DNA from 3 places in the Chryseobacterium sp. sg2396 genome. Region 2 is predicted to be linked to each of the others. Evidence: riboswitches for the same ligand, from Rfam matches in the RefSeq annotation. Region 2 holds a riboswitch; each other region holds the start of a gene.
What was found. Region 2 has a riboswitch for cobalamin ahead of ACED20_RS12695 (acyl-CoA thioesterase). Riboswitches for the same ligand answer to the same signal wherever they lie in the genome.
Positions count from the first base shown of each region.

Region 1: another riboswitch for cobalamin. It lies ahead of metE (5-methyltetrahydropteroyltriglutamate--homocysteine S-methyltransferase); the one in region 2 lies ahead of ACED20_RS12695 (acyl-CoA thioesterase).
Region 3: another riboswitch for cobalamin. It lies ahead of ACED20_RS17885 (TonB-dependent receptor plug domain-containing protein); the one in region 2 lies ahead of ACED20_RS12695 (acyl-CoA thioesterase).

Region 1 is NZ_JBHGAQ010000014.1:69,813-73,066, forward strand. It holds gene ACED20_RS14960 (hypothetical protein) at 1-531, shown strand, start outside; gene ACED20_RS14965 (hypothetical protein) at 549-1,127, shown strand; cobalamin riboswitch at 1,163-1,348, shown strand; gene metE (5-methyltetrahydropteroyltriglutamate--homocysteine S-methyltransferase) at 1,693-3,254, shown strand, end outside.
Region 2 is NZ_JBHGAQ010000011.1:65,943-69,196, reverse strand. It holds gene ACED20_RS12705 (ATP-binding cassette domain-containing protein) at 1-388, shown strand, start outside; gene ACED20_RS12700 (hypothetical protein) at 691-1,491, shown strand; cobalamin riboswitch at 1,554-1,738, shown strand; gene ACED20_RS12695 (acyl-CoA thioesterase) at 1,841-2,224, shown strand; gene ACED20_RS12690 (HD family hydrolase) at 2,539-3,129, opposite strand.
Region 3 is NZ_JBHGAQ010000019.1:82,319-85,572, forward strand. It holds gene ACED20_RS17880 (hypothetical protein) at 1-161, opposite strand, end outside; gene ACED20_RS17885 (TonB-dependent receptor plug domain-containing protein) at 172-2,001, opposite strand; cobalamin riboswitch at 2,033-2,209, opposite strand; gene cdd (cytidine deaminase) at 2,677-3,159, opposite strand.

The DNA of each region.
Region 1 (3,254 bases), on a different contig from region 2:
GTTTACGCACAGAAAACCGATAAGCCGGGTCCGAAAGACAAAGCCGTCATTGAACATTTTAAAAACGGTTACAAAAAGAAGAATTACAGGAAATTCGACGGAAAAATAACGCTGAACGATAAGCAGATCTTGTTCGACAATAAGATTGTTTTCTATGATCCTTCCGATAAAATTACAACTCTTCTTTTAAAAGAAGGACTGGTTTATCCTCAGATACTTACCGAATATCAGGTTGATAAATTTGAAAATGAAGACAGCGACAGAACCCAAAAAAGATTCGCAAAGCTTCAGAAAAACTGGAAAGACGCTTTTGAGGTGAATAACATCAGGCTCAGCGGCGGAACGGAGCTTGCTTTTTTAAGCAATGACCCGACCATACGCAGATTCAAGGTAGTCTGCAAGGATCCGAAGTTTCCGAACCTGATGATCTATTATTTTGAACTGACCGATAAGAAGGCAGATAAAAACACTCCTACAGAAGACTTTATAAGAAATGCGAAGCTGACGCATATTTTTCAGCGGACAGAGTAAACTGCATTTTCATTTTAATGAAAAATTCTACGATTTCCGATTATTTCAACACCATCTGCGAATTCCGGCAGGCTCATCCTGTTGTAAAATGCCAGCCGCTGCGTACCAACGATCCCGGCATAATGACCGTCAGGGAGGCGTTGAACGGACTGAAAGAAATTCTTGAAAACAAGTACGAAAAATTTAAAGGCATGGCATTATCAGCAGAAATTTCACGTGGTATTACCAATTTACCCCATGTTCTCTATGCCTGCATTCTCCCGCCCGGCCAGTTGGTTCCGAACGGAATTTATACCGTAATCTGTTTTGATCTATTGGGTAGAGGTGCGCTGGTGGGCTGTGTGGAGTCCAAAGTTACCTCTAAAGGACTGGTTACCGTACAACGGAAAAAGAAACCCGGACTTTTACCGATCGATGTCGATGGTGCGAGCGAACGCACGAAATACAACAATGTATTTGTCAATCCCAAAGAATTTTATTATCCGCTGGAAAACAGCGAAATGCTGGAACGGCATATCGCGGAGTCGCTGGGATTGGCATTATCCCTGTTAACGCTATCTATTAGTACTAAAGCATTGACAGAGGTTAAAAAATAATTCCTACATTTGTTCCGAAAATAGTTCTTTAACATCCTTCATCAAACGGAAAAGGTTTTACGTAAAGTAGATTAATAGGGAATCGTGTGAGAATCACGAGCTGTCGCGCAACTGTAAGTAATACCCCAAAGGTTTTTGTCCGAGTATATCCACTGTGCAAACGGGAAGGATGACAGAAACTGTTACAAGTCAGGAGACCTGCCTGTTCCGAATTGACAATGCTCTCGCGGTTCGGAGTTTTTTAGTCACACAGATGATACTGTTGAACGTATGGAGTTAAAATCCTATTAGCGTTTACATTAATCTCTTTATATATACGTGAAAACGGTTAGACAGTCTTTGAAAGTCATACTTTTAAATATGTTTCCAAAAGTCACCGATTTTTATTTGGAGGTTTCAATGAAACGTATCAGTAATAGTAAAATTTAAATCAACTTCCTTTTTTAATGGAAAAATTACGTCTTTACGGTATCTTATTGCATTTCTAACCACTCCTTTCCGAAAGCATTGCGAAGCATCTGGAGAGCTTTTAAAATTATTGTTTCATTTAAAAGTTTTTAAGAACATGCAAACGCACATTCTTGGCTATCCGCGTATTGGTAGCAACAGAGAACTCAAAAAAGCCTGCGAGCAGTATTGGACAGGCAAAACCGATCTTAACCATCTTTTGGAGACCGGAAAAATCATCAAAAACAATCATTGGAAACTTCAGCAGGAGGCAGGCATCGACCTTATCCCCTGCAATGACTTTTCGTATTACGACCAGGTACTGGACATGACCCTTACCGTGGGCGCGATTCCGGAGCGGTACAGGCAACTGGCCGTCCAAAAGCAGGAGACCGATCTTTATTTTGCCATGGCCAGAGGATTCCAGCAGGAAGGCCTGGATATTACCGCAATGGAAATGACGAAATGGTTTGATACCAATTATCATTACATCGTTCCTGAATTTCAGAAAGACCAGGAATTCAGTCTGTTTTCAGACAAAATCATCCAGGAATTCATCAACGCAAAAGAAACGGGAATTCGTGCAAAACCGGTAATAATCGGTCCGGTAACCTATCTTTTGCTGGGAAAAGAAAAAGAAGGAGGTTTTGATAAACTGGATTTAATACGGAACCTTCTTCCTGTTTATCTTCAGATTTTAAAGGAACTGGAAAACCATGGCGCGGAATACATTCAGTTTGATGAGCCGTTTCTGGCACTGGATTTAAGTGGAAAAGCAAAAGAAGCTTACGGATTTGTCTATGCTGAAATCAGGAAACAATTTCCAAATCTCAAATTCATCGTTGCTACTTATTTTGAAGGATTGAAAGACAATCTTTCCCTGGCAGCCGCACTTCCCGTAAACATGCTGCACATCGATCTCGTAAGATGCCCGGAACAGCTGGACAAAGCTTTAAATACGATTCCCGAAACCCTCAGCCTTTCACTTGGAATTGTTGACGGTAGGAATATCTGGAAAAATGATTTTGAGAAATCTTTATCTTTCATTGAAAAAGCGGTACGGAAAATAGGTTCTGAACGGGTATTCATAGCACCATCATGTTCGCTGCTCCACGCTCCTTCCGATCTTGATCTGGAAAAAAACGAAGATATCCTTTCCGCTGAAATAAAGCAGTGGATGGCTTTTGCGAAGCAGAAAGTTCATGAAATTGTAATCTTAAAGAAATTAGCTTCAGAAAATCCGGATTATAATACTTTGCAGCAATTCGCTGAAAATAAAAAAGCCCTTGAGAACCGCAGGATATCAACCTTAATTCATAATCAGGATGTAAAAGACCGTGTTGATGTAACCACGGATGAAGATGCCAAAAGATCTTCTCCATTTAAAGCGAGAAAAAAATCCCAGCAGGATATCCTTCAGCTTCCATTGTTTCCTACGACTACGATCGGCTCGTTTCCACAGACAAAGGAAGTAAGGAACTGGAGGGCAAAATTCAAAAAAGGTAAGCTCAATGCTGAACAATATGATGCGTTACTGAAGCAGGAGACAGAAAGGACCATCCGCTGGCAGGAAGAAATCGGAATTGATGTCTTGGTTCACGGTGAATTTGAAAGAAACGATATGGTGGAATATTTTGGGGAACAGCTGGCCGGATTTGCCTTTACCCAAAACGGATGGGT
Region 2 (3,254 bases):
TCCTTTGTTCTGTAACCCGGAAAATACCAGAAAACTTTTTAGTGATGATCTCCTCCGGCCATTCCTGAACAGGACCGTAAGAAATCTTTCCGGTGGCGAAAGAAAACTGGCGGAAGTAATGACGGTCATCCATTCCGAAGCCGAATTTATCCTGCTGGACCAGCCCTACAGCGGCCTCTCTCCCATCTTCACCGAAAAAGTAATGAAAATGATAAAAGAAAGATCCAAAGAAAAAGGATTTATCATTTCAGATTTTGATGTGCAGAATTTGATAGAGATTTCAGACGACATTTACGTTCTTCACGATGGCTCTTTGAAGCGAATTAAAGACTTAAATGAATTACAGCGGCATTATTATCTGCCCGAAAGTAGTATTCAAGTAAAATAAATCTGCGGTGGGAATCAGGTAACAGGCTGGAAGAATGCGGGATACCGGAAGCTGATCTGGTCAGCATACTGGCTGACGTTCCTGGATATCGAATGATCTAGCTTTTTTATTAAAATAACAAAACGCAGACTTTTGAATAGTATTCTCATCATTAAAAATCAAAAATTTTCAAACGGCTGCATATTTTTTTAATCCTTTGCAGCATTTAATTTCAAATAAAATCTAAATCTTTTGTGACTTTTGTGGTGGAATAAAAAGTTTAAACAAGTTTAATTTATATATTTGGACTATTAAAAAATTTCATGATGATTTCCGTATCTAAAGCATTGTATATATCCGTTTTCAGTATTTTTTCCGTGGCTTTTGCCAAAGGCCAGAACAAAGTTCCTTTCGGGGTGGTAAAAGCTGAAGAAGGCTATGCTATGGTACGGGTCCATAAAGATGATTACCGGAAAATCGTCGATAAGATCCGCATGAAGACGGGTGATGTGTTTATTTACGAAAAGCCGGCTCCGGGAGAAACCGAGTGGATCTGGATCAAATATCCTGAAAGAGAAGACACCGAAAAACCTTTCGTACGGTATGACAGCATTACCAAAGAAGGCATGGTGAATAAAAACCGGGTGGTTTTCGTAGACAAGCTTCCACAATTTACCCCCTCCAAATCCAAGAACGGGAAATCTCTGATCTTTACCGATGATTCCAATCCGAAAATTCCGGGAAATCAACGGACCAAAGTTATTATCGATGTCTACCCTTCTTATGCAAAGATAAAAAAGCAGGAGAAAGATGCGGAAGGAAATATCCTTAAAGTGGATAAGGTAAAAGCATGGGGCGTAGGAAAAGAACTTCCTGAAGACCTAACCGAAATTAAATCCGTACGGGTTCAGCAGCCGGGACGGGGCTCCGTTTTCGTAAGGGATGCCATCAAGAATATGTTCCAGCCAACCATGGATTTCAATAATGTGGGCGTAACGGCCATCGACAACGACCATATTTTCCTTTATATGATCAATGGTTCCGGACAGAACCGTTATACCACGATCTGGACCATTAAGCAGGGAAAGGCCGAAAGCCAGATCATTTTCAAAAATCCTGAATAATTCATCAATAATCATTACTTTTGTCATCGGAAAGTCTTTCTATCGGCCTAATAGCTGTATTTTGAACTTTCCAGGAAACCGGTTCTGCTTAACCGCAGATTAAAAGGGAATCGTGTGAAAATCACGAACTGTCGCGCAACTGTAAGTAACTGCAGTCTTTATTAATGATCCACTGTCCGGAGCAACGGATGGGAAGGAAATAAAGATGTTACAAGTCAGGAGACCTGCCTTTTCTTTACCATAAAACTTTCGCGATTTGAAGTTTATTGACCAGACGGACAACGGAGATTCCCATCTCTGCTCTGCTGTTATGTTATCTATTTCATTTCGCTTTAATTAATAATGAAATATGACGACAGAAGAAAGAATTGAAAAGTCCGAAACCCGAATTTTCAAAGCGGTTTTTCCCAATACAACCAATCATTACGATACGCTTTTCGGAGGTACGGCCATGCAGCTGATGGACGAAGTAGCCTTTATTGCAGCCACCCGCTTTGCCAGAAAACGCGTGGTGACCGTAAGCAGTGACAAGATCGATTTCAAAAGGTCGATTCCTGCCGGGACCATTGTGGAACTGATCGGAAAGGTAGTTCATGTAGGAAAAACCAGCCTGAAAGTAAATGTGGAAATCTATACCGAGCAGATGTATTCCTACGAAAGGGAAAAGGCCATCGTAGGTGATTTTACTTTTGTCGCCATTGATGAATTCAAGAAACCGATCCAAATCCTATAAACAGGTTCCGGCGACCAAAGTTCGCCGGAACTCATACTTCTCATTGTTTTTTTAATCAGTTTCGGCGGGCTTTGCCCGCCGATTTTTATTTTATGAATCTGCAAAACCTGGATATTTCAATGTAAATTCGATAATATATAATTTATTTTCACTGATTTAAAAAAGAAAAAAAATGATCAGGATTTTAACTAATTTTATCCCTTACGCAGATCATTTGATATTTCAGACTGTTATCGATATGCCAATTGAAAAAACCTCCAGCCTCCAGCTTCCATCGTCCAACCTTTTAAACAGGCTTCTATTTCAGGTTTACTTTATTTCAGCACCTTCTCTGTTTCCAGGTTTTTAATCAGTAGCAGCTGGAACGCTTCTCCCAATTCATCAGATGCCCGGCTAATGGCATTTTCCAGCATATTCCGGATCTGTTTTTCCGTTATACCCGCTTCAGTCCAGCTCTTTCCCGAGGTATGCGAATTCAGGATAAAAGGCATAATGCGGTCGATCGCACAGGCAAAAATGGCATCCGGCGTCTGCTCTTCTTCAAATTCAAGCCAAAGGTTAAAAAATTCGGACCGCAACGGTTCATCCAGAATACCGAAAATCTTCTGGGCTGAAATTTTTTCCCGTTCAAATTTCCCGACCATCGCCGCTTCGTCAAATATAAAAGTATCCCCTGCTTCAATTTCCACCAGGTCATGAATGGACAGCATGCGGATCACCCTCAGCAAATCGATATCTGCTCGGTTTTTAGCATACGGAAAAAGAATTTGGGCCAAAATAATAATCTGCCAGGAATGTTCTGCTGTATTTTCCCTTCTTGAATCGTCGGCATTGTAATTTCTCCGCTGTACATTTTTCAGGGCGTCCACCGCCAGGATAAAGTCGATTTCTTTCTGGATCTTCATTGCTGTTTTGTTTAAGTGATGGTAATTTTTTGCAAAAATACGGCTTTTGAAGATAATTTTATTTAATGTGAGTACGGTATAACAAATGGTTGAACTTATCGACATCTAAAATGCTACATTTGCGA
Region 3 (3,254 bases), on a different contig from region 2:
ACATCAGAAGTTGGTGTGGTGAACCCTCCTTCATTGGCAATGATAATACCGTTGGCATAATCCTGCTTTTGTGTTTCCATTACAATTTCATCATCGCTACAGGCAATGTTGAACAACAGCGCTGAAGCAAATGCAAGAGATAAAATTTTTCTGATTTTCATTTATTTTTATTTAAAAATTAATATTCAAATAGACGCTGTAATTCCTTTTGGGCAGCGGATAGAAAGCAGTAGTCTGATAGATTTCATTAAAAATATTGTTCACCTTGCCACCGATTGTATAATTCTTCAGGAAGGTTCCCGAGATTCCTGCATTCATTACAAAATACGGTTCGATGGCCGTACTTCTTTTTTCTTCACTGTCGGCATAGGTAAGTCCGTTGTACATCCCCTGGACATATATTTTCAGGAAAGAATAGCGGTAATCGATATTTCCGAAAAACTTATGGAGCGGAACATACATCATCTGTTTACCCGTCTCCACATTGGTGGATTTCGTGTAAGAATATCCGAGATTCGACCTCAGGCTATGTTTCCCGAATTTTCTTTCATATTCAATTTGAGATTCCAGGCCGTAGGACTGCACTTTATATGTATTTACCGGCGAATAATTCCCCATACTGGTAGGGATCCAGGTGATCATATCGGTGATCCTGATGTAGTAAGGTGTCAGCATAAGCTTTACCCCGGCGATGGTAAACTGGTTTTTAAGGTCAAACTGATAAGCTGTTTCAGGTTTCAGGTTCATATTTCCGCCGGGCTGCCAATACAGGTCGTTAAAAGATGGGTATCTGAAATTTTTAGCGGTATTCAGGTTAAGGTTATACCATTTTGTAAGATTCCAGTTTCCCGAAAACGAGAGCAGGACCGGTGAACTATAATCCTCAACGAAATCCTTTTTGATTCCCGCTTCAAAACGTAAATCTTCTGTTGCGAAATACCGCAGCAATCCGGCTAACGAACCTACCTTCCGGCTGACCTCTTTAATGCCGCTCATATAACCTTCTCCTTTGTTTACCTGGAATTCTCCAATGATGTTGAGATTCCATTTCGGACTCAGAAAATAATTAAAATCGTTCTTCAGGATATAATTTTTACCTGTTCCGCCACTGCTTTTGGGGTTGCTGATGTTGTCGAAATACTGGAAGTTTTCTTCCGTATAGGCAGCCCTGAAAACATTATTCAGCTTAGGAGCATTCCAGTCCCAGACCAGAAGGCTTCTTACATTCTGGGTTTCATATTTGGTTTTGGTCTGGCTGTCGAAAAATACAGGAAAATGCTGGTCTCCGTTGAAAAATTCGGAAATCCATGAAACCTGGTGATGTGGAGCAATTTTATAGGCTGCTGCAAAATTGAAGTTCGTATTGGAATATTCCCCGTTTAGGTTGATATAATTTCGGGATTCCTTCACCTCATAATCATTTTCGCTCACCGAGTAATTCCCCGAAAATTTAAAGCTGAATTTCTTGTTTGAAAAAGAAGCTTTTGCAAAGTTATTATAAGTGCCAAAAGAGGCGGCTTCGGAAAAAAGGGAAGCATGAAAACCTTTATTAAAATCAAGGCTGTTGTTGAGATGTACTGTTCCCCCGATGGCTCCGCTTCCATAAATAACGCCCACACTTCCTGCTTTTACATCAAGCTGGTCGAATCCCATCGACGGAATATTATTCACATCTCCTTGTCCCAGAAACTGAGAATTGATGTTAATACCATTCCAGACAAAAGCGGTGTGGCCTGCCCCGGTTCCCCGGAAGGAAGGCGAAGAAACTGCGCCCCGTCCGTTTTCTTTGATGTAGACCGGCGATTGAAAACGTAATATCTCGGAAAGATTCGCTGAGTTTTTTTTTGCGTCTTCCGGACTGATGCTGTTCACTTTATGGAAAAGCTTCACTTTGCTCATCTGGTTATCGAAAACATACACCGTATCGATGGTTTTCTCCTGCCCGAAAAGAAAACAACCGTAAGACGAAAACAGCAGTACTAGAGATCTTTTTATATCCATTCTTTTTTTGCCTTTCCTCCGAAGACAATTATTTAAAAAATTAGATTCTGGCAGGTCTCCTGACTTTCGCTTTCTACACCTTCCCGTTTGCACAGTGGTTTGTCGTAGAAATCTTTTGCGCGATCTACAGTTGCGGGGACAGTTCGGGATTTTCGCCCGATTCCCTTTTCATTCCAAATGATTGGAAACCAAAATTTTTGCAAAGATAAACTTATTCACCGGAAAAGCAAATTCCGAAACCGAATAACCCCGAACTGTGGTATGGCCACTATAAAAACTATAAGCAATTATAAATAAAAAACCTGCCATAAGTAAGCCTTCTCCAAATTCCCGTCTATTTCCTCACTCGTTCTTAAACCCTCAAACTTAAAACCTTTTAAAATATCAGGAGCTGTTTCCCGCTATCCGCTGTATCTTTTGGGTCACAACCTCTGCTCTGCTCCATCCGCAACCCAAAAGGATGCCGCTTCTATCGGGGCTAAAAACCATAAAAGAATATCTTGACGACCTTCAGCTACTATCGGAACATCAGTTTTATCAGGATAAAAAAAATAACAAGAAAAATATGCGCAAACACTCCCCTCCGAGCTGGAGGGGCGGATCAATTTTCAAAGAAAATTGAGACGGGGTGGTCTGGAAAGTATAGCTGGTTGAAGTAGAAAAATGGATAAGACCTTACAGGAAAGTAGCATCAAAATAAAACGGCAGCAGATCCTTGATCGCATGTACTTTCACCACTTCCTCATTCATGCTCGAAAAATAAAGATCGATATTTTCATGTTGTTTGGTTTCATACTCCATCAGGCTTTGCCGGCAGGCACCGCAAGGAGGGATCGGCGGATTTTTCTCATGGAATTCTTTCGGTCCGCCAACCACGAAGATCTTTTTGATTTTCACATCCGGAAAATTGGCGGCGATCCAGAACAAAGCCGTTCTTTCCGCACAAAGGCCGGACGGATAAGCCGCATTTTCCTGGTTGTTTCCCGAATAGATTTCCCCGTTTTCCAGCAGGACGGAACAACCTACCAGGAAATTGGAGTAGGGAGCATACGCATTTTCGCGCGCTTCTTTGGCTTTTCCGAATAATTTTTTTTCAATATCGTTCAGCTCGGTGCTATTCTTAAAATACTCGTAACTGATCTGAGTTTCTTTTTTCATATATTGTGGATTAAAAAAAGGGGGATAAAAGTACTTCTTTTTCATGAGCTGGGCAATATAGGCCTGTTCTTTGCAACTTTCAATTTTTTAAAACC